Regions from separate parts of the Micromonospora polyrhachis genome, predicted to be linked through region 2. Evidence: riboswitches for the same ligand, from Rfam matches in the RefSeq annotation. Region 2 holds a riboswitch; each other region holds the start of a gene.
What was found. A riboswitch is a leader RNA that binds a small molecule or an ion and turns the genes downstream of it on or off. The one in region 2 is predicted to bind cobalamin.
Positions count from the first base shown of each region.

Region 1 (7,190 bases), 7.0 Mb from region 2:
GAACTGCTGGACATCCTGGAGCTCGGCGAGGTCGAAATCGACCGTGCGACGAGGGCGTTCACGGCCGGCAACCAGCGTTACGAGGCCGGCTCATACGTCATCCGGACCCAGCAGCCGCTGGGCCGGTGGGTCGACCAACTGTTGAAGATCGAGGCGTACCCGCAGAACGCCCGCAAGTGCGCCAACTGCCCGCTGATCATGCCGTACAGCGAGACCACCGACAATCTCGCGTTGCTGCTCGGCGTTGACGTGGACGCCGTTCAGGACTCGTTCACCGCCCGGCTGGAGCGGGTCGGCCACATCGGCCCCACCCCGGTACGGATGCCAACCGCGCCGAGGGCCAGCGGTGCGTACCTCGTCTCGCCCCACTCGTACGCGATCGGCAAGATGCTCGCCGCCCTCCAGGCCGCCAACGTCCCGGTGTTCCGGTCGGCGGGCACATTCGCCGCTGCCGGCCGCGACTTCGCGGCTGGCACCGTGATCGTCCCGCCGAGCGGCCAGGCCCGTACGGTACTGGCCCGGGTCTCGGCCGAAACCGGCGTACCGGTCTTCGCCACCGACAGCACCCCTCGGGTGAAGGGCTTCCAGCTCAAGCCGAACACCCGGGTCGGGCTGATCCGGGGCGCGAACAACATGCCCGGCGGTTGGCTGATGTGGATGTTCGACCAGTACGGCGTCAACTACCGGGTCGTCAGCGCGGACGACTACACCGGCGGTGGGCTCGCGTCCCGGTACGACACGATCGTCATCGCCGACGGCGTCACCAAGCAACGGATCGTCACCGGGCTCGACCCGGCCCGTCATCCGCAGGAGTTCGCCTGGGCACGCGGGGTCGGTGAGGCGGGCTGGGCCCAACTGCGGGCGTATGTCCAGGGCGGTGGCAACCTGGTCGCCATCGGCGACGGGGCGGACACCGCGCGGGAGTTGCTCGACCTGCCGATCCGCAACGTCGTACCGACCAACCGCGATCAGTTCAACGTGCCGGGCGCGCTGGTGCAGAACACCTTCGACCCGGCCACTCCGGCGGCTTGGGGCATGCCGGCACAGTGGCCGGTGTGGTTCTACAACAACGCCGCCTACCAGGTCACCGGCACCGGGGCCCGGGTGGCGGCCAGCTATCCGACCCGGGGTGAGCTGTTGGCCAGCGGGTACGCCCATGGCCAGCAGGCCCTCGCCGGCCTGGCCAACGTCGTGTCGTTCGACGTGGGGCAGGGCCAGGTGACCATCGCGGGCGGCGAGATCACCTTCCGGAGCTGGCCACGTGCCGCCTTCCCGGTGCTCTACAACTCCATCTACCACGGTCCGGCACAGCCGGCGGACGCACCACGGTTCGACTGACCGTCTCGCGTGGCGGTGGCCGGGCCGGCCACCGCCTCCCGGGAGCGATCGGCGAACGTTCGCCGGCTCAGCCGACCGGCAGGCCGGTCAACCAGTCCTGCCAGACCTGCCGTGTCCCGGCCGGGTCGGCATCGGCGGCGAAGATGTGGTGCCCGACGACCAGGACGTTGCCTCGGTCCGGACCGGAGTGGATGAACCGGTAGAGGGCGTCGGTGGTCCGTACGCCGAAGTAGGTCGGCAGCTCCACGAGGTCCACAACCCCGCCGGTTGGTGGCAGTCCAGGCAGTTCGAGCCGGGCAGGTTGCCCCGCGACGGCAGGGCCGGTGAGCCCGAACGCGCTGGTCACCGCCGCCCACACTTGGTCGGGATCGCCGGCACCGGGCCGAAACGCGGTGACCGGGGTTCCGGTACGACCAGCGAAGTGCGCCAGGTACGCCGTTAGCGTCCCGAGGTACATGTCCCAGCCAACACGTAGGGCGTCGTACTCGGTCTCCCAGTTGTCGCCGAGCACGCCGCTGTGCACCATCCGCAGCACGGTGCTGCCCTGGTCGCGGCCTTCGATCAGGTATTCGATGGCCATGAAGGTGCCATCCGGTCCTGGTTCGGTCTGGTACGCGTACCGCTTCCCGGGCTCCCAGGCCGTCACCGTCGCGTCCTCGACCTCGCCGGCCATGGCGAACCGGTGCCGACCACCTTCGCGCGGTTCGACCTCGCTGTGTCCCATGAACCAGGAGTCGATGCCCGGACCGGTGGCGATCGCAGACCAGACCTCCTCCGGGGTGGCGGACAGTTCGATTTCCTTGCCGAGTTCAAACGGGTGTCCCATGGTGGCACCTCTCTGTGTCGGTGGGCTGGCCTATCCGGTCGATCGGATCGGGCAGGGCTGACGACCCGGTCAGGGCTTCTCGGAATCGGGCGTACGATTCGGTGGGCTCACACTCGGATGCAGGGCAATCACCATCCGGTGCGTACGCCCCTCGGAGGCCTGTTCGTCGTGGTATTTGCCGACCAGGCGGGTGACGGTGGCGGCCAACTCCTCGGCGAAGGCCGCCCGGTCGCTGGCTGAAGCGAAGCGGATGTCGGCGTCGAGGGCGAAGGTCCCCACCCGTTTCTTGACCCGGTCCGCGCCGCTGATCAGCGCACCCACGTCCTGGACGAGTCGGGCGGAGATCGCCAGTAGCCACCGCGCGGAGAGCCGGTCCGGTGCCTGGGCCGGATCCGGGCGTACGGCGGCGAGTGCGGTTGGTGAGATCACGTAGGACGCGGCGGTGGCCTGCATGACGCGCTCGGTGACGTTCCCCTTTCGGCGCTCCTCGACCAGCTCGATCAGGCCGTGCTGCTCCAGTGTTCGCAGGTGGTAGTTGACCTTCTGGCGGGCGAGGCCAACCCGGGCCGCGAGCATCGTCGCCGAGGCTGGTTCGGCGAGTGCGGCGAGCAACCGCGCCCGGATCGGGTCGAGCGATGCCTCCGCCGCCGCCGGCTCCTCGATCACTGCGATGTCGAACATGCCACCACCTTCTCACCGACATATTTTCTTGTCAAGAAAAGTTCAATCGTCGGCCCACCGATCCTCCGACTTCGTTAGCCCGTACGCCGCGACCCGCTCGCCGGCCATCCGCAACATGCCCGAGCCCGGATCGTTACCCGCGACTGAGACGGCGACGTACGGGGACACCTGCGCGTCGAGGCAAGCACCGGTCGTTGGACCCGGCTCGGTTTCAACGGCTACGCGGAGGGCGGGAGTACCCCTCCACTGGACGCACGGCCCTCCGTGCTCATGACCGAGACCGCCCTCTCGCTCCGGGTGTCCCTGCTGGTGGTGGCTGTCATGGGTCGACGGTTGGCCCGGTACGGTGGGGACAGCTGGTTGGCACACTCCGGTCGGTCTATGTGAGACTCTGCCCGTGACGACCCCTCCGCCGCCGGGTGTGCCCCAGCCGCCGGGTGCGATTCCGCCAGATCCGGACACGACACAGTGGTCCGTAGATCCCAGCGTCCTTCCACCGGGACCGGGCACCCCGCTACCACCGCCAATGCCTCCGAAGCGCAATGGCCCCCTCATCATCGGGGTGATCGCCGGGGTGCTGGCACTGTGCCTACTGGGAACCTGCGGGATCGCGGTGGCCGCGGTGGCCTTCTTCAACGCCAAGGACGACCGGCAGAATCAGGCGACCGGTGATACTGACCCGTGGACCTCGCCCACCCCGCGAAGGACCAATTACCCGACACCGTCCAAGACGGAGACGGACTCGCCGAACCGACTCCCGACAACCAAGGCACCGCCGCCCCCGCCGGCGAAGATCGGGCAGTGCATCGCTGTCAGCGAGCAGGGCGACTTCCAGGGGGTCGGCAACTGCAACGGCACTCGTGGCACCTACCGGGTGCTCTCGGTGGACTACGAGCGGAACGACTGCGCAAACCCCAAAGCCGCATACATTACCGAAGATGGCTATCGACTGTGTCTGGAACTACACCTGGTGCGCTTCTACTGTTACAAGTTCCCGAAGGGTAACGGCTGGATCGTGGCTGCGTCGAAATGCAAGGCAAAGGGCACCGTCCACATCATCGACATCGTTCCCGGCGCCGCCAACGACCGCCAGTGCACCCGCGACTACAAATGGAACCGCTGGTATCGGTTCACCGACCCGGTCGTCGTCTACTGCGTCATGCAGTACTAGCGCCACCAGAGGCTAGCGCGACCAAAGCGGGGCAGCCTTGGTGACGATCCGCAGGACACCTGCGCGCTGGCCCGTCCCCGGCCGGCTATGCTCGTCCACGGCGCTGGTCCGCCCCGGGTATTGGCTGCTCGGGCGGCGTAAGAGGGAACCCGGTGAGAGTCCGGGACTGCCCCGCAGCGGTGAGCGGGAACGACCGCCGTCAGACGCACTGGACGAAGCACGTCTGGGAAGCGACGGCCAGTAGGACGCCATCGGAGGCTGTCTCCGATGCGATGCCCGCGAGTCCGAAGACCTGCCCGCGCTGCGTACACGAACCCGTGTGCGCAGCCGTCGGCTTCGCGGGTGGGCCGGGCGGACGACGCGCCGTGGCCGGCTGGTGCCGCGACGTGGCAGGCCGCTGCCTCCCGGGGATCGACGGTTCGGTTCTCGAGGGACGGACTGTAGTTGTGACCACCACCATCGTTTCCCCGCCCGACGTCGGCGACGGCCGACCGCCTTCGGCCTCGCACCTGACCCTGTCGCAGATCATGGACCAGCACCACACCAACCTGATGGGTACCGTCCACGGCGGCCGGATCCTCAACCTCATCGACTCCGTTGCCGGCGTCGTGGCCGCCCGGCACTCCGATGGTCCGGCGGTGACCGCCGCCATCGATGAGACCGCCTTCCTGCGGGCGGTACGCGTCGGCGACGTCGTACACGTCGACGCGCGGATCACCTGGGCCGGCCGTAGCTCGATGGAGGTCGCCGTCAGGGTCACCGCCGATCGGTGGGACCGGGCGGTACCGGCCGACACGGTAGCCACCGCGCACCTGGTCATGGTCGCCGTGGACAACGCGGGTCGGCCGCGTGCCGTCCCCGCCCTGCTACCGGAGACGGACGACGACCGGCGCCGCTACCGGGAGGCCCGGATCCGGCGTGAGCACCGGCTGACCCTACGGCAGGCACTCCTCCAGCACACCACCGAGGGCTGAGTCGTGGGCCCCGTCTCCACCAGTGTGCTGGTCGGCTACCTCGCCGCGATCACCCTTCTCATGATCACGCCCGGACCGGACATGATGTTCGTCCTGGCCAACGCCGCCCGGTACGGCGTCCGCGCCGGAGTCGTCGCCGCGGTCGGCGTCGCCGTCGGCGAGGCCATCCACGTCCTGGCCGTCGTGCTGGGACTGGCCACGGTGATCGCCACCTCGCCGGTGCTGTTCACCGCGATCAGATGGGGTGGTGCGGCGTACCTGGTTCTGCTCGGCCTGCTCGCACTACGCCGAAGTCCGCAGCCGGGTACCGACCTGGCCGGACCGGCCAACGCCGAGTTGCGCCGGGCCTTCAGCCGGGGGCTCATGACCAACCTGCTCAACCCGAAGATGATCCTGTTCAGCGTCGCGTTCCTCCCCCAGTTCGTGGACGCGTCCGCCGGCAACGTCACGGCGCAACTGGTCACCCTCGGTGCGCTGTTCGTGCTGGTGCAGCTGACCGTCGACATCGGCCTGGGCATGCTGGCCGGCCGCCTCTCCGGTCGCGTCTCCACCGACCGTTGGTCCCGACGGGTCAGCCGGATCTGCACGGTCGCCTTCATCGGCCTGGGACTGCGCCTGGCCCTGGGCTGACCGGGGACGCCGGGTGGGGTCCGTCGACCCCACCCGGGCAAGGTCATCTCCCAGTCCAGCAGGTCCTCACCGTTCGGCAGGTCCTCACCGCCGTGCCCTGCCCCTAGGCGTCAACCGCAAGCGAATCGAGGCAGGCCATCTCATCCGCGGAGAGTCGTAGCGCGCCCGCCGCGATGTTGGCGACCAGATGTTCGGGGTTACCGGTACCCGGTATGGCCAGCACGTGCTGGCCACGCTGCAACGTCCAGGCCAACCGGACCTGCGCAGCCGTCGTGCCGTGGGCTCGGGCGATGTCGAGTATCTCGGTGCGGTCCGTGCTGCTCGCGCCCGCCTCACGGCCGGCACCGGCGATGGCGAAAAAGGGTACGAAGGCGATGCCCTGTGCACCACAGGCGCGCAGGAGGTCATCGGTATGCCGGCGGAACCCGATGCCGTACGGGTTCTGCACGCATACCACCGGCGCGATGGCCTGGGCCTCGGCAAGATGTTCGGGCCTGATGTTGGAGATGCCCAGATGGCGGATCAGGCCCGCGTCACGCAGCTCCGCCAGTGCGCCGAACCGCTCGGCAATCGACTCGGGGCCGTGGACCCGCAGGTTGACCACATCGAGATGGTCGCGCCCGAGCTGACGCAGGTTCTCCTCGACCTGGCCGCGCAGTTGCTCGGGCCGGGCCGGCGGCAGCCATGCCCCCGACGGGTCCCGGCCCGGCCCGACCTTGGTGGTGATGACCAGATCATCCGGATACGGCGCCAACGCTCGGTTGATCAGCTCGTTGGCCGAGCGCAACGGCGAGAAGTAGAACGCGGCGGTATCGATGTGATTGACGCCGAGTTCGATCGCTCGCCGCAGGAGCCCGATCGCCTGGCCGCGATCGCTGGGTACGCCGTCGGCGTCACCGGTCAGGCGCATCGCGCCGAATCCCATCCGGTTGACGGTCAGATCTCCCAGGGTCCAGGTGCCCGCCGAAGCCGCGGTGATATCCATGTCCACGGCGGGCAGCCTGCCACGTGGAAGTTGCTGCCCGGGCTGGTAGGGGCCGACCGGGCAACAAATCGCCGGAAATACAATTTGTGCGGCGGTACGGCTCTCGCATCGCCTCCGCGTCACACTTCGGGCGCGGCCGCTGGTGGCCTGCCGCCAGGCCGATCAGGCGCCGTGCAGCATCCCGGGGCCGAAGACCTCGTAGCCGATCCGCTCCACAGGTACGCCCCGGGTGAGCAGGTTGCCGCGGACCAGGGTCATGAACGGCAACGGACCACACAGGTGGACGTCGACCTCCGAGGCGACCTCCAGCGGAATGAGATCCGGGTCGATCCAGCCCGCCTTCACCTGCGCCGTCGGCAACCAGCAGTCGGAGGTGACATCCTCGTACCAGAGGTTGACCCGCAGGTTTGGCAGTTGCTCCAAGAACCGGGGCAGATGCTGACGCAGGGCGTGGTGGCTCTCGCTGCGGTCGGCGTGGGCCAGGAGCACCGCCCGGTCCGGAGTGGTCTCGGCGACGTACTCCAGTGCGGACATGGCGGGTGTGAGGCCGATGCCGGCGCTGATCAGCACCAGCGGGCCGTCTCC
Region 1 is NZ_JACHJW010000001.1:7,019,111-7,026,300, forward strand. It holds gene FHR38_RS30995 (M14 family zinc carboxypeptidase) at 1-1,338, shown strand, start outside; gene FHR38_RS31000 (SRPBCC family protein) at 1,406-2,164, opposite strand; gene FHR38_RS31005 (ArsR/SmtB family transcription factor) at 2,234-2,845, opposite strand; gene FHR38_RS31010 (hypothetical protein) at 3,408-4,016, shown strand; cobalamin riboswitch at 4,104-4,330, shown strand; gene FHR38_RS31015 (acyl-CoA thioesterase) at 4,544-4,990, shown strand; gene FHR38_RS31020 (LysE family translocator) at 4,994-5,620, shown strand; gene FHR38_RS31025 (oxidoreductase) at 5,724-6,605, opposite strand; gene FHR38_RS31030 (globin domain-containing protein) at 6,768-7,190, opposite strand, start outside.
Region 1: another riboswitch for cobalamin. It lies ahead of FHR38_RS31015 (acyl-CoA thioesterase); the one in region 2 lies ahead of metE (5-methyltetrahydropteroyltriglutamate--homocysteine S-methyltransferase).

Region 2 (7,190 bases):
CCGGCCTTGACCAGCATTGCCTGCGTCGCGTCGAAGTAGGGATCGGAGAAGTCCATTACCTTCTTCCGTTCCTCGGTGATCGTCATACCGGCGGCGGCTGCATCGCACTTGCCCGTGTTGAGATCCTGGCCGGACTTGATGCCCTCGAACGGCGTGTCGACGATCGTCTGCTCGACGCCCAACTCCTTGGCGACCAGGTCCAGCAGGTCGACGTCGAATCCGACCACCTTGCCACCGGCGTCCTTCGACTGGAACGGCGGGTACGGCAGGTGGGTGCAGACGGTCAGCTTGCCCGCCGCGACCAGCTTGACCCCGCTCGCCTGGACCTCGCCCTCATCCTTCTTGGCGCATCCCGCGCTTAACGACAGGGCGGCGATCGCCACGACGAGGCCAGCCTTGCGGGCTGCGCTATGGAACCTCACGGCTGTGTCCCTCCGGTTCGGCTTCCCTCGTGCCGGGCAGCCAGGGTTGGCTCTAAGACAGTTGTGTCAGGGGACGCTACATCATCCGATCAGTCGTACCTAGACGTGCTGTCCAGGGAGTTGGTCATGGTGCTGTCTCTGCTGCTGGCCGGCGATCCGGACGGTAATCTACGGACCTGATTACGGCGGCCGAGTCGGACCCTGATGTGCGGATCCGCGTGCAGGCCGCGGAGGCGGCCTGCCGGCAAGCCGTGTGGACCCGTCGGGTCGACCTGCTGCACCGGCGGCCGACAGTCGCCACGCCGAGGTACGGGCGTACGCGGTGACCGGTCTACTCCGCACCGGTCTCGACGAGAAGGCAGCCGGCTATCTGGACGACGAGTCCCCGCCGGTACGGGCAATCGCCCGCGACGCCGCCCGCCGCCACGGCACGGACATCCTCGGGCACTACCGCACCGCCGTAACCGACGTGGCACCAACCGGGCCCGGCAGTATCGACGGGCTGGCCGAAACCGGGGCAGCAGCCGATGTCGCATTACTACGGCCGCTGTTAAGCCATCCCTCGGGGAAGATCAGATCCCACACCGTGCGAGCGCTACGAAAGTTGGACGGCGTCGAAATCGACGTGCTGACACCGCTGCTGCACGACCCGTCACCAGCCGTGATACGCGAAGCGACGGCAGCGCTACTCCCCCAGCATCACAGACTGCCCACCGCCTTGCCGTGGCAGCTACTGGCCGACCCACGAACCGAACTACGCCGACCCACGAACCGAACTACGCCGACGCACGAACCGAACTACGCAGAGCCGGCTACCGACTGCTTCGCCCGCAGGCGACCGCCGCGTGGCTACGCGCCGCACTGACCCTGGCCGTCGACCCCGACCCCCAGCTTGCCCGCCGCGGGCTGGCCGACGCCACACGACTGGCTCGCGACACCGCCCGGACCGGATGGCGGCGGACCACGACGCCCGAACTGGCCGTCACCACCACCGAGCACGCCGATCTGACCACCCTGATCGATCGTGCGGCGCCGATGCTCGGCGTGGACACCACGCGCCTGTTGACCGACTGGCTCGCGGCGCGAACCGATATCGACGGCACCGACCCAGGGTTGACGCCGCTGTTGCTCCACCCGCGACAGCGGATTCCGGTTCCACAACCACTGAATCGTCGACTCCGCCCCGATCCCGTGCGGCATGCCCCGCCCCACGAAGATTCAAAGGCGGATTGGCCGAGTTCAGTGCCGATCCTGGGCCAGCCGGGTGGGCTCTCTGGGAGCCCACCCGGCGGCGGACTGGTCAGTTCTGCCGAACCTCGGCGGCGGCCGCGACCAGGTGACGCAGCGACGTCTCGACCTCGGGGTAACCACGGGTTTTCAGGCCACAGTCCGGGTTTACCCACAACCGCGGGGCTGGAACGACTGCGCCGGCCCGCACCAGCGCCTCGACCACCTCGTCACGTGAGGGCACCCGGGGAGAGTGGATGTCCCACACCCCTGGGCCGACGCCCCGGCAATAGCCGATGGCGGCGAGGTCGTCGAGGACCTCCATCTTCGACCGGGACGCCTCGATGCTGGTGACGTCGGCGTCGAGGGCGGCGATCGCGTTGATCACCTCACCGAACTCGCTGTAGCACAGGTGGGTATGAATCTGGGTATCGTCGGCGACACCACTGGTGGCGAGCCGGAATGCACCGACCGCCCAGTCCAGGTACGCATTCTGGTCGGCCCGGCGCAGTGGCAGAGTCTCCCGCAGGGCCGGCTCGTCGACCTGGATCACTCGGATCCCGGCGGCTTCCAGATCGTGACACTCGTCGCGTAGGGCGAGCGCGACCTGGTCCGCGGTGTCGGACAAGGGCTGGTCGGTGCGGACGAACGACCAGGCCAGGATGGTGACCGGACCGGTGAGCATGCCCTTGACCGGCTTGCTGGTCAGCGACTGTGCGTAGATGGACCATTCGACCGTCATCGGTGCCTTGCGCGCCACGTCGCCGTAGATGATGGGCGGGCGGACGCAGCGGGAGCCATACGACTGGACCCAGCCGTGCTCGGTGGCGGCGAATCCGTCGAGTTGCTCGCCGAAGTACTGGACCATGTCGTTGCGTTCCGGTTCGCCGTGCACGAGCACGTCCAGGCCCAGTTCCTCCTGCAGCCGGATGACGTGCTCTACCTCGGCTCGCATCCGAGACCTGTAGTCGGCGTCGTCGAGGGTGCCGGCCCGGTACGCGGCGCGAACCTTGCGCAGTTCGGCCGTCTGCGGGAACGAACCGATCGTGGTGGTCGGTAGCTCCGGCAGTTCCAGCCTCTGCTGCTGGGCAGCGGCCCGGTTGGCGTAGTCGCCGCGCTGCCGGTCCGCCGGGCGCAGCGCGGCGAGTCGACCCCGTACGTCGTCGTGCCGCCACTTCGTCGGGGCGGGTGGCAGCGGTGCGGGCAGGTGGGCGGTGCGGTCGCGCAGCGCACGGCCGAGCAGGACGACCTCGTCGACCTTCTGCCGGGCGAACGCGAGCCGTGCATGCAGGTCGGGATCGAGGTGGGTCTCGACAGCGAGGTCGACCGGGAGATGCAGCAGCGAGCATGAGGTGGAAACGGCGATGTGGTCGGCCAACGCGGTGACCGTTGCCCCGGCGGCGACGGCGGCCCGCAGGTCGCTACGCCAGATGTTGCGGCCGTCGACCAGGCCGGCGACGATCGTCTTGCCCCGTAGCGGACCGGCGGCGGCGAGCCGGTCGAGGTTGCCGGGCCCGGCAACCAGGTCCAGGCCGATCGCCTCGACGGGGGTGTCCAGCAGCGCCGGCAGGGCGTCACCGAGCTCGCCGAAGTAGGTGGCGACGAAGATCCGTGGCCGGGGCGCGATCTCACCGAGTCGGGTGTAGGCGCGGTGCAGGGCGTCGATCTCGGCCGGGCTGCGGTCGACGACGTACGCAGGCTCGTCGAGCTGCACCCAGGCCACGCCCACCTGGGCCAGGGCGGTGAGGATCCCGGCGTACGCCTCGACGAGGTCGTCGAGGCGGGCAAACGGGTCATTGCCCTTGGCCAGTAGCAGGAACGTGCCTGGCCCGACCAGCACCGGTCGGGTGGTGATACCCAGTTCGCGGGCTTCGGTGTACTCGCGCAGTGCCTTGGTCGGGTTCGCGGTGAAGACGGTGTCCGGACCGATCTCCGGCACCAGGTAGTGGTAGTTGGTGTCGAACCACTTCGTCAGTTCCAGCGCGGGCTCGGCGTCGACGCCACGGGCCATCGCGAAGTAGGTGTCCAGTGGGGAAAGCCCGAGCCGGGCGAAGCGACCGGGGATCGCGCCGACGGCGACGGCGGTGTCGAGCATGTGGTCGTAGTAGGAGAACGTGTTCGACGGGATCGCGTCGAGGCGGGCATTGGCCAGCGTTCGCCACACCTCGGCGCGTAGCCCGGCGGCAGTCTTCTCCAGGTGGTCGGCGTCGATTCTGCCGGCCCAGTACGCCTCGACGGCGTTCTTCAGCTCCCGGTTGGCGCCGATGCGCGGATAGCCGAGCACGGTGCTCTGGCCGAATGCGGTACTGGTACTCATCAAAGGGGGTCCTTCCCTCGAGGTGCCCGGCGGGCACGGGAGGGGAAGGCAGGGTACGGCGAGGTACCGGCTTCCGCCCTGACCCTCCCGAGAGGCCGCCGGCGGCGCACACCGGGTGGTGTGCGCAGCGCTGGCAGGTCTTCGGACTCGCGGGCATGACACCAGGTCGCCTACTGGCCGTCGCTTCCCAGACCTTCCGGTCCAGTGCTTCGTTGACGGCGGTCGTTCCCACTCACCGCTGCGGGGCAGTCCCGGTCTCTCACCGGGTTCCCTCTTGCGACGCCCCACCCTGCGGGGTGGGGCGAACCAGCACCGTCCGCCATCGTACGGGCCTGATGGTGGGATCGGCGCCAGACTGTCCGATGTTCGGGACGGTGTCTGGGCGGTGTCGGGTTGACCTGTCGTTCGACGTCCGTGGCATCAGACGGTGCCACCTGGACCGGAAGGTCGATATGGGCGTCGTGACGTCCGGGCCTGTCCTGCGGAGATTCGCGCCATGGCCGATGTGTTCCGACCGGTGGCGGATGGCTGTGACCGGGTGGTTGCTGTCCTGGGCGGCAGCGCCGCCCAGGACAGCAGACCGGCCTCTCCGGTCAGCGGACATCGTCGAATCAGAGGATGCCGGCGAATCAGAACTCGTCGTCGAAGCTGACCGAGCCGGTCACGCCGACCTGGTAGGCGGACACCCGCCGCTCAAAGAAGTTCGACAGTTCCTGGACGTCCTGGAGTTCCATGAACGCGAACGGGTTGCGGCTGCCGTAGATCGGTTCGATGCCGAGCATGGCCAGGCGCCGGTCGGCGACGTGCTGTAGATATTCCCGCATGTCGGGCAGTGACATCCCGGATACGCCCTGTTCGAGCAGGTCGGCGGCGAACTGCACCTCGCATTCGACGGCTTCGGCCAGCATGTCCTTGACCTGCTGTTCCATGTCGGCGTCGAAGAGGTCCGGTTCTTCGGCGCGTACGGTGTCCACGACGTCGAAGGCGAAGGCCATGTGCATGGACTCGTCGCGGAACACCCAGTTGGTGCCCGACGCGAGGCCGTGTAGCACTCCCCGGGAACGCAGGAAGTAGACGTAGGCGAACGCGCCGTAGAAGAACAGTCCTTCGATGCAGGCGGCGAAGCAGATCAGGTTGAGCAGGAACGCCCGCCGGTCCTCGCGAGTCCTCAGCTCACGCAGTTCGGAGAGGGAATCGATCCATTTGAAGCAGAACTCGGCCTTGCGGGCGATCGAGGGGATGTTCTCCACCGCTGCGAACGCCGCGAACCGTTCCTTCTCGTCGGGCACGTACGTGTCGAGCAGGTTCAGGTAGAACTGGACGTGCACGGCCTCCTCGTACAGCTGACGGGAGAGATAGAGGCGGCCTTCCGGGGAGTTGACGTGCTGGTAGAGGTTGAGCACCAGGTTGTTGGCGACGATGGTGTCGCCGGTGGCGAAGAACGCCACCAGCCGGGACACCAGGTGCTGCTCGGCCGGGGACAGCTTGGCCAGGTCGGCGAGGTCGGAGTGCAGGTCGACCTCCTCGACGGTCCAGGTGTTCTTGATGGCGTCCTTGAACCGGTCGAAGAACCGCGGATAGCGCATCGGCCGGAGGGTCAGATCCATGCCAGGGTCGAGCAGCATGTGCCGCTCCCCCATCGTGGTGCTGGTGCTGGTGCGGGATTCGGGAATGGTGGTCACTGGCAGGCCTCACAGCTTTCGGGGTTTTCCAGGGAGCAGGCCAGCGCCTCCTCGTCGCTCACCGCGACGATCGGCTTGGCGGCCGGGGTGACGGCGACGGTGGCCTGCTGGATGCGGGTCGCGGGACGGGACCGCAGGTAGTAGGTGGTCTTCAGTCCCGATTTCCAGGCGTACAGGTACATCGACGAGAGTTTGCCGATGGTCGGCGCACTCATGAACAGGTTCAGCGACTGGGACTGGTCGATGAACGGTGCGCGGGCGGCAGCCAGGTCGATCAGGGCCCGTTGCGGCAGTTCCCACGCGGTGCGGAACAGTTCCCGTACCTCGACGGGGAGGTCGGAGATTCCCTGCACCGATCCATCCGCCCGTTTGATCTGGTCCCGGATCGCCGCCGTCCACAGCCCTCGCTGCTTCAGCTCATTGACGAGGTACGTGTTGATCTGGAGAAACTCTCCGGACATCGTCTCGCGCTTGAACAGGTTGGACACCTGCGGTTCGATGCACTCGTAGCAGCCGGCGATCGAGGCGATCGTGGCGGTCGGCGCGATCGCCACCAGCAGCGAGTTCCGCAGGCCGTGCGCCGCGATCGACGATCGCAACGCGGCCCACCGGTCGACCTGGGCTGGCTCGGCACCCCACAGGTCGGGGTGCAGTTCACCGCGGGCCGCACGGGTCTCGGCGTAGGCCGGATGGGGGCCGAACCGCTCGGCAAGCCCGGCTGAGGTCTCCAGGGCGGTCAGGAGGATCTCCTCCTGCACCCTGGTCGACAGTTCCCGGGCCTGCGGAGAGTCGAACGGCAGGCGCAGGGCGAAGAACGCGTCCTGCAGGCCCATCAGTCCGAGCCCGACCGGCCGCCAACGCGGATTGGACGCCGCCGCCTGCGCGGCCGGGTAGTAGTTGATGTCGATCACCCGGTCGAGGAACACCACGGCGGTGCGTACCGTTGCCCGTAGTTTCTCCCAGTCGATGCCCTCGGCGGTGAGGTGGGCACCGAGGTTGACCGAGCCCAGGTTGCAGACCGCGGTCTCGGTGTCGTTGTTCACCTCCAGGATCTCGGTGCACAGATTGGACAGGTGGATCGTGTTGCCCGGCGCTCCGGTCTGGTTGGACAGCCGGTTGGACGCGTCCTTGAACGTCATCCACCCGTTGCCGGTCTGCGCCAGGGTGCGCATCATCCGCCCATACAGGTCCCGGGCCTTGACCGTCCGGACAGCCTTCTTCTCAGCCGCCCGGTACGCCTCGTCGAAGGCGTCGCCGAAAAGGTCGGGCAGCTCGGGCGCGTCGGTGGGATCGATCAGCGACCAGTCGTCGTCTGCCTCGACCCGGCGCATGAACTCGTCCGGGATCCAGTTGGCCAGGTTCAGGTTGTGCGTACGCCGGGAGTCCTCGCCGGTGTTGTCACGTAACTCCAGGAACTCCTCGACGTCCGGATGCCACGGCTCCAGGTAGACGCAGGCCGCGCCCTTGCGCCGGCCGCCCTGGTTCACGGCCGCCACTCCGGCGTCGAGCGTCTTGAGGAACGGCACGATGCCGTTCGACTTG
Region 2 is NZ_JACHJW010000001.1:36,115-43,304, forward strand. It holds gene FHR38_RS00185 (basic amino acid ABC transporter substrate-binding protein) at 1-422, opposite strand, end outside; gene FHR38_RS00190 (HEAT repeat domain-containing protein) at 745-1,287, shown strand; gene FHR38_RS00195 (hypothetical protein) at 1,272-1,622, opposite strand; gene metE (5-methyltetrahydropteroyltriglutamate--homocysteine S-methyltransferase) at 1,723-3,966, opposite strand; cobalamin riboswitch at 4,082-4,292, opposite strand; gene FHR38_RS00205 (ribonucleotide-diphosphate reductase subunit beta) at 4,596-5,606, opposite strand; gene FHR38_RS00210 (ribonucleoside-diphosphate reductase subunit alpha) at 5,645-7,190, opposite strand, start outside.

Region 3 (7,190 bases), 330 kb from region 2:
CGCTGGCCGGCGTCGCCGTGAGCAAACGGCGCGTCGCCGGGCTGTACCAGTGGGAGGGCCGCTACCTCACCCCCGAGCACCAGCGGGAGTTCGTCGCCACCCTGGACACGCTGGTCGGACGCCTCGTCGGGCCGCTGCGCGAGCTACGGCCCGACCTGACCGCCGGGCAGGCAGCGCTGCTGGTGGACGCGGCGCTCAGCGCCTTCGGCAGCGTGTCCACGCATCGCGCGACGGCAACCGGTACGGAGCAACTGCTCACCCGGGTCGCCTGGACCCTGCTGCGGACCGAGGCACCCCAGTTGCCGCCACAGCGGCACGCGACCCCAGCTACCACGCCGGTACGGCCGGCGTCGCGCCGGGAACTGCTGCTGAGCGAGGCGATCCGCCTGTTCCACCGCCACGGCTACCACGCCGTCGCCGTCGAGGACATCGGGCGTGCGGCCGGCATGCAGGCCTCCAGCGTCTACCGGTACTTCCCCAGCAAGGCCGACCTGCTCGCGGCCGCCTACTACCGCGCCACCGACCGCCTCACCGGCGCCACGACTGCCGCGATCGCCGAGGCGAGCGACCCGGCCGATGCCCTACGCCGGGTCGTGCAGGCCTACGTCGCCTACGCGTTCGGCCAGAGCGACCTCGTCGCGGTCTACCTCGCGGAGAACAACAACCTGCCCGACGAGGACCGCCACCAACTACGCGGGGCGCAGCGCTCGCACGTCGAGGAATGGGTACGACTCGTCGGTACGGTGCGACCAAACCTGCCGGTCGCCGACGCCCGTGTGCTCGTGCACGCCGCACTCAACGTCGTCACCGACATCGGTCGGCTTGGCCGATTCGACCGCACCTCAGGCTACGACGCCCAGACGGCCCGCCTCGCCCTGGCGGTGTTGCGGGCCTGACCAGCGACCGAGCGTACGGGCTCCGCGACTTCGAGGGCTTCGATCGTGCTGTGATTGACTAGCAGGCATGGTCTTGTGTCCGCCCACGTCGACCCGGGTGATCCGGTGACCACCGGGCCGACCGTGGCCGCACGACCGCGTAACCGCAAGCAGGCCATCGTCGAAGCAGCCGGCCAGGTGTTCAGCGAGCGCGGCTACCACGCGGCGTCCATGGAGGAGATCGCCACCGCCGTGGGTATCAGCGCGGCAGCGCTGTACCGGCACTTCCCGAACAAGTACGCGCTGTTCGCCGCGTGCGCCAACATCATCGTGGACAAGCTTGTCGCAGCTGTCGATGAGTGGCCGCCCGAGGCGGCCCTGCGGGATGTGCTCCTCGCCCTCACCCGGGTCACTGTCGCGCACCGCGCCTCGGGCGGCCTCTACCGATGGGAGGCCCGCTACCTCGAGCGCGAGGATCGCCGGCTGCTTCGGACGAAGTTCGCGTACGTCGTGGGGCGGGTGACCGACCCGGTACGGCGCGAGTACCCACTGCCCGACGAGCGCCTGCGGGCCGTAGCGGCCCTCGGTGTGATCGGTTCCGTCACGATGCACCACACCTCGATCGCCCAACGCCGGATCGAGGATCTGTTGCTGGCATCCGCCATGCGCGTGGTCGCCACCGATCCGGCGGCGGCTGCGGGCACTTCGCGCCTGGTCGAACTGCCCGCCCAGCCCGTGCCACGCACGCGACGCGCCGAGATCCTGGCGGCGGCCATCCCGTTGTTCGCGCGGGACGGCTTCGGCAACGTTACGAACGCACAGATCGGTCAGGCGGTCGGGCTTGCCCCATCCGCGATCTATCGCCATTACCCCGGCAAGGTCGACATCCTGGTGGCCGCCTGTCTACAGGCGGCGGGACTGCTCGCCCAGGCTGTGGACCGAAGCCTTCATCAGGCTGCCGATCCACGTCAGGCCGTGGTCGCACTGGCGGCGGCGTACGTGGCCTATTGTTTCGAGCACAACGCGCTCACCAGTGTCGCCGAAGCCGAGGTCGCCAGCCTTCCGGCCGACCTGCGGCGCCCGTTGATCCACGCGCAGCGTGAGCACATCGCGGTCTGGGAGCAGCAGTTGCGGACGGTGCGTCCGGAGCTGGACCCGCGACAGGCCCGGCTGCTGGTTCATGCGGGGTTCGGTGTGGTGGTCGAGGCCGGACGCGCCCTGCGCTGGCAGGACGCCCCCGGCCACCGAGACGCGGTAACCGCCTTGGTCACCGGTGCGCTGACCCTGTGAACCGGATACCGACTCAGCTGCCGGGCCGGTTTCTGGTCGGAATGGTGATGGGGGTTTGGGTCGGCGAGCTGCCGTTGTTGAGGAACAGCATCGCCAGGCCGCGCACGAACCGGTCGAACATGGTGAAGGTCCCCGGCATGATCGGCGACGTCCCTTCGCGGAACGCGATGTACGCCGGCCAACCAACCTCGATCACGCCACGCGAGACGGGATGACGCGGCAGCCTCAGCCAGTCGCCGATCTGGTCGCTGAGCAGATAACGGGAGAACTCACGTTGGAATCCCTTGGTGACACCCAGGTCGACCGATGAGGTCAGGCTCAACAGGATGTCGGCCAGGTCGATGCCCTCCCGCGTCGGAGCGAGGAGCGGTGTCAACACGTACTCCGACTGTTCGTCTGCGGCGGCCCAGGTCGCGGGGATGAACTCGTCCCGCACGCCGAGCAGGTGCAGCGCCACCTGCCACATGTGCAGGTAGGCCTCCTCTTCCGCGGTCGACATCCGGAGGCCGTAGTTACGCCACTCGCGCAGCTTGCGGCGCACGTACGTGCCCAAACTGTGGAAGGTGATCAGGATGTCGCCGTTGCTGATGGGGATCGGGTGGTCCGTCACCGCCTGCCACGCCGGCGACTGGGGCAACAGGTGTCGTACCGCGGCATGCGTCAGACGCGTCTTGTGCGAGGTGACCATGAAGTAGCCCGTGGGCTTGAAGGCGTCGGGCGTGTTCAGGTCGTAGCCGTACGTGAAGGTCTTGGCCGCGCGCGCCTTCATGTCGGCACCGCCCTCGGACCAGTAGACGTTCCGAGCCTCCCGCGGGATCACCGTGCTCATGATTCCGCTGCCCAGGCCGTACAGCAGGAACAGGTACATACTCATCCGCTTGTTGAACTTCGCGGCGCGGTCCAGCTTGACCGGGTCGGCCCACGACGGCAGGGTGTTGACCCTGTTGAGGTAGGCGGTGAGTTCGGGGGGTAGGCCGCTGGGCAGCGGGTCGCCGTTCCTGCTCCACGACTTGAACGCCTCGTTGACGGCTGGGACCTGGTTGTTGTCCAGCAGTGAGACGAGGAGCGGGTCGGTGTCGTCGTCCCAGACCTCCCACGGGTCGGTGACCGTGTCGGTTCCGGCGATCGAGTTGGCAGACGACCATGCCCACGCCTTGGGGGTTTCCGTCGCAGCAACCAGACCCAGCGCAGCACCGAGGGTCAGGACGCTCCTTCTGCTGAGATTCTGCATTCGCGCTCCTACCAACGGTAGGCCGGATATCGCCTTGAACACCGGCTTATGCCTACGGTACGAGCTGGCTTCAAGTCATCCGGGCATGTGATTTCCTATTAACATAGAGGAGCGCGACTCGACCGGCAAGAGGCATGTTCGAGGCCGAGTCACATCCACGAACTTCGAGCCGAAGGTGCGGCTCGGCAACCCGGAAGGGCCAACCGGAGCGGTGGGTGTCTCCGACACCAGGCGACCGGCATCGAGTTGAATCGGGGCCTGGCGACCAACCAGCAGCCGGGCTGCCGGTCAGCCAAAAATGAGGACCGGCTTGATCGCGGTCTTGTCGCGCATGCCGGCCACCGTGTCACCGATGTTCTCGAACGGGAAGGTGGCCCACATCGCGTTCTCCGCTGGGCACCTCCCGCGAGCTGCCGACTGGCCGGCAGCTCGCATCATGTGCCGGCCAGTCGGCACATGATGCGTTGACGAATCAGCCCTCGGACGCCAGGGACTTCTGTGCCGTGCTCAGCAGCCAGCAGGGCGGGAGGGACGAAAGAAACCTGTCGTACCGGCATTCGCCGTGCTCTTGGGCCTCTTCACCTGCCCCGTGCCTCCTGCCACACGTGATCACGTATACCTTGCCGGGTTAGCCAGATCCTCAGCTCGGTGACGTTGCCGTCGTCGAGCAGGGTTGGGTCGACCGTGGTGCGCAACTGGTGGGCGACGTGGGAGTCGAGCAGATGGCGCAGACTTCGCAGTGCGGGGCCCGCACTGTTGGGTACGCCGGTCACATCGTCGTACGCATCTGGGGATGCCTTGATGTCGAAGCCCACCCAGTCCACCAGGCCTTGGTCCAGGATCTGTCCAAAGCGGCGCGGGTAACCGCCGCCGGTGTGCAGGCCCACCGTGTAGCCGAGGGTCCGTACCTCGTGCATCGCCTCGGCAAGACGCGGCTGCAGCAGCGGCTCACCGCCGGAGAAGACCACACCGTCCAGCAGGCCCTGGCGACGGGCGAGGTGGGTTGTCACCGTTTCCCATCGCACGGCCGGTTCGGCGCGCGGGTCGAGCAGCTCCGGATTGTGGCAGTAGCCGCAACGCCAGGGGCAGCCCTGGCAGAAGACGGTGGTGACGAGGCGGCCCGGCCAGTCGCAGGTGGACAGCCGGGACCAGCCGCCAATGCGGATCACGCGGGAACCGCCACCTTCTCCTGGAAGTGCACCCGCTCGGCATGCTCGCCCTTCTTGCCGATGTTGAAGGAGGAGACGGGACGGTGGTAGCCCATGACACGGGTCCACACCTCGCAGTCTCCGCCGCACGTCGGACAGGTGGTGTGCTCCCCAGCCAGATAGCCATGTTCGGGACAGATCGAGAAGGTCGGTGTCACCGTCAGATAGGGCAGCGAGAACCGCTCCAGTGAGCGGCGTACCAGGGTGCGGCACGCGGCCACGGTGGAGATCCGCTCGGACATGTACAGGTGGAGCACCGTGCCGCCGGTGTACCTGGTCTGCAGTTCGTCCTGCCGTTCCAGTGCCTCGAACGGGTCGTCGGTCCAGCCCACGGGTAGTTGCGAGGAGTTGGTGTAGTACGGGTTCTCGTCGGTGCCCGCCTGCAGAATCCGGGGGAACCGGCGTCGGTCCTCCTTCGCGAAGCGGTAGGTGGTGCCCTCGGCCGGGGTCGCCTCCAGGTTGTAGAGGTGACCGGTCTGCTCCTGGAACTCGACCATGCGGGTTCGTACGTGGTCGAGAAGCCGCACGGCAAGAGCATGCCCCGCCGGGGCGGTGATGTCGTACGCGTCGTGCGTGAAGTTGCGGATCATCTCGTTGATGCCGTTGACGCCGATGGTCGAGAAATGATTACGCAGCGTACCCATGTAACGCTTGGTGTAGGGAAAGAGGCCCTCGTCGATCAGATCCTGGACCGTGACCCGCTTGATCTCCAGGCTGTCGCGGGCGAGCTCCAACAGCCGGTCGAGGGCCTCTAACAGGCCCTGCTCGTCACCCGCGTACAGGTATCCGAGGCGGGCGCAGTTGACGGTGACCACACCCAGGGAGCCGGTCTGCTCGGCGCTGCCGAACAGACCGTTGCCGCGCTTGAGCAGCTCGGTGAGGTTCAGTTGCAGGCGGCAGCACATCGAGCGGATCATGCCGGGGTCGAGGTCGGAATTGATGAAGTTCTGGAAGTACGGGAGCCCGTACTTCGCGGTCATGGCGAACAGCCGCTCGGCGTTCTCGCTCTCCCAGGGGAAGTCCTTGGTGATGTTGTAGGTGGGGATCGGGAAAGTGAAGACCCGACCGGTCGCGTCACCCGTCGTCATGACCTCGATGTACGCGCGGTTGACCAGGTCCATCTCGGCCTGCAGATCCCCGTAGGTGAAGTCCATCTCCGCACCGTCGATCTCCGGTGCCTGCTCGCGAAGGTCCTCGGGGCAGGTCCAGTCGAAGGTAAGGTTGGTGAACGGCGTCTGGGTGCCCCAACGGGATGGCACGTTGAGGTTGTGCACCATCTCCTGCATGCACTGGTGCACCTCCTCGTACGTCATGGAGTCCTTGCGCACGAACGGCGCCATGTAGGTGTCGAAGGAGCTGAACGCCTGGGCACCGGCCCATTCGTTCTGTAGCGTGCCGAGAAAGTTGACGATCTGTCCGACCGCCGAGGAGAAGTGCCTCGGTGGCGCCGAGTCGATCTGACCGGGCACCCCGTTGAAACCCTCGGTCAGCAGGGTGCGCAGGGACCATCCTGCGCAGTAACCCGAGAGCATGTCCAGGTCGTGGATATGGAAGTCGCCTTCGCGATGGGCGCGGCCGATGGCCTCGGGATAGACCTGGTCGAGCCAGTAGTTGGCGACCACCTTGCCAGCCGTGTTCAGGATGAGTCCCCCGAGCGAGTAGCCCTGATTCGCGTTGGCGGTGACCCGCCAGTCGCTACGGTCCAAATACTCGGTCACCGAGTCCACGGCGTTGATCTGTGTCACGTCAGCCCTCCCACGAGGCGGTACGGAGAAGAGACCTCACCGCGCCCAGATGCGCGGGAGGTGCCGGCAGGTATCGGGCTCGGACCGTCATGCGGCCGCTCACCGTTGCGGGGCAGCCCCGGATTCCCACCGGGTTCCCTGTTGCCTCGACAGGCCTATACGACTGCCTGCCGAACCGACCGCCAAAACACTACACCTGGGGGTTGAAGCGATAAGCCGCCGCAATATGTTGAGTGACTTTCGACCTTGAGGGCAGGACTTAGGTCCCGTGATCCACCCGGAGCACATTTCCACAGAGGACCTCACCCGCAGTCAGACCGAGCGTTCTCGCTGCCAAGCAGTAGAAGTAGACGGTGCTGTGTGGTTCGTATGGGAGCCGAGCTACTCACATGGAGCGGTGGAGAGACGAGCGGGGCGGTCCAGGCCGTACCTGTGGATATCCCTGTGGTCGTCCACAGGGTGCACCTCGCCGGTTGACCACAAGCCGTGCTGGTTGCCTACAGTGATGCGCGTTTCAGCCATTCGTGAAGGTGAGGGTTGGCTGGTGGGTGACAAGGGTTCGGTGCAGGGGTTGGCGTTTGAGCGGTGGGGTGTGCGGCCGACGTCGGCGCACGCGCGCTTCACCGAGCCGGGGTGGTCGTACGAGGAGCGGGTCGGCCGGGCTTGCCCTCGCTGCGCTGGCGCGCTGCACAGCTTCCGCAAGCCGTACGAGCGGGCGGGTCGGACGCAGCGGTATGTCGCATTGGTGTGTCCGGGGTGCCCGGCGACGTTCACGCTGGCCGACCTGGGGGCGAGGAAGTACGACGATGTCCGGCAGCCGGTGTTGAGCAGGGCCGCGCAG
Region 3 is NZ_JACHJW010000001.1:368,295-375,484, forward strand. It holds gene FHR38_RS01360 (TetR/AcrR family transcriptional regulator) at 1-896, shown strand, start outside; gene FHR38_RS01365 (TetR/AcrR family transcriptional regulator) at 1,002-2,165, shown strand; gene FHR38_RS01370 (oxygenase MpaB family protein) at 2,179-3,396, opposite strand; gene FHR38_RS01375 (anaerobic ribonucleoside-triphosphate reductase activating protein) at 3,975-4,565, opposite strand; gene FHR38_RS01380 (ribonucleoside triphosphate reductase) at 4,562-6,349, opposite strand; cobalamin riboswitch at 6,398-6,542, opposite strand; gene FHR38_RS33040 (DEAD/DEAH box helicase) at 6,894-7,190, shown strand, end outside.
Region 3: another riboswitch for cobalamin. It lies ahead of FHR38_RS01380 (ribonucleoside triphosphate reductase); the one in region 2 lies ahead of metE (5-methyltetrahydropteroyltriglutamate--homocysteine S-methyltransferase).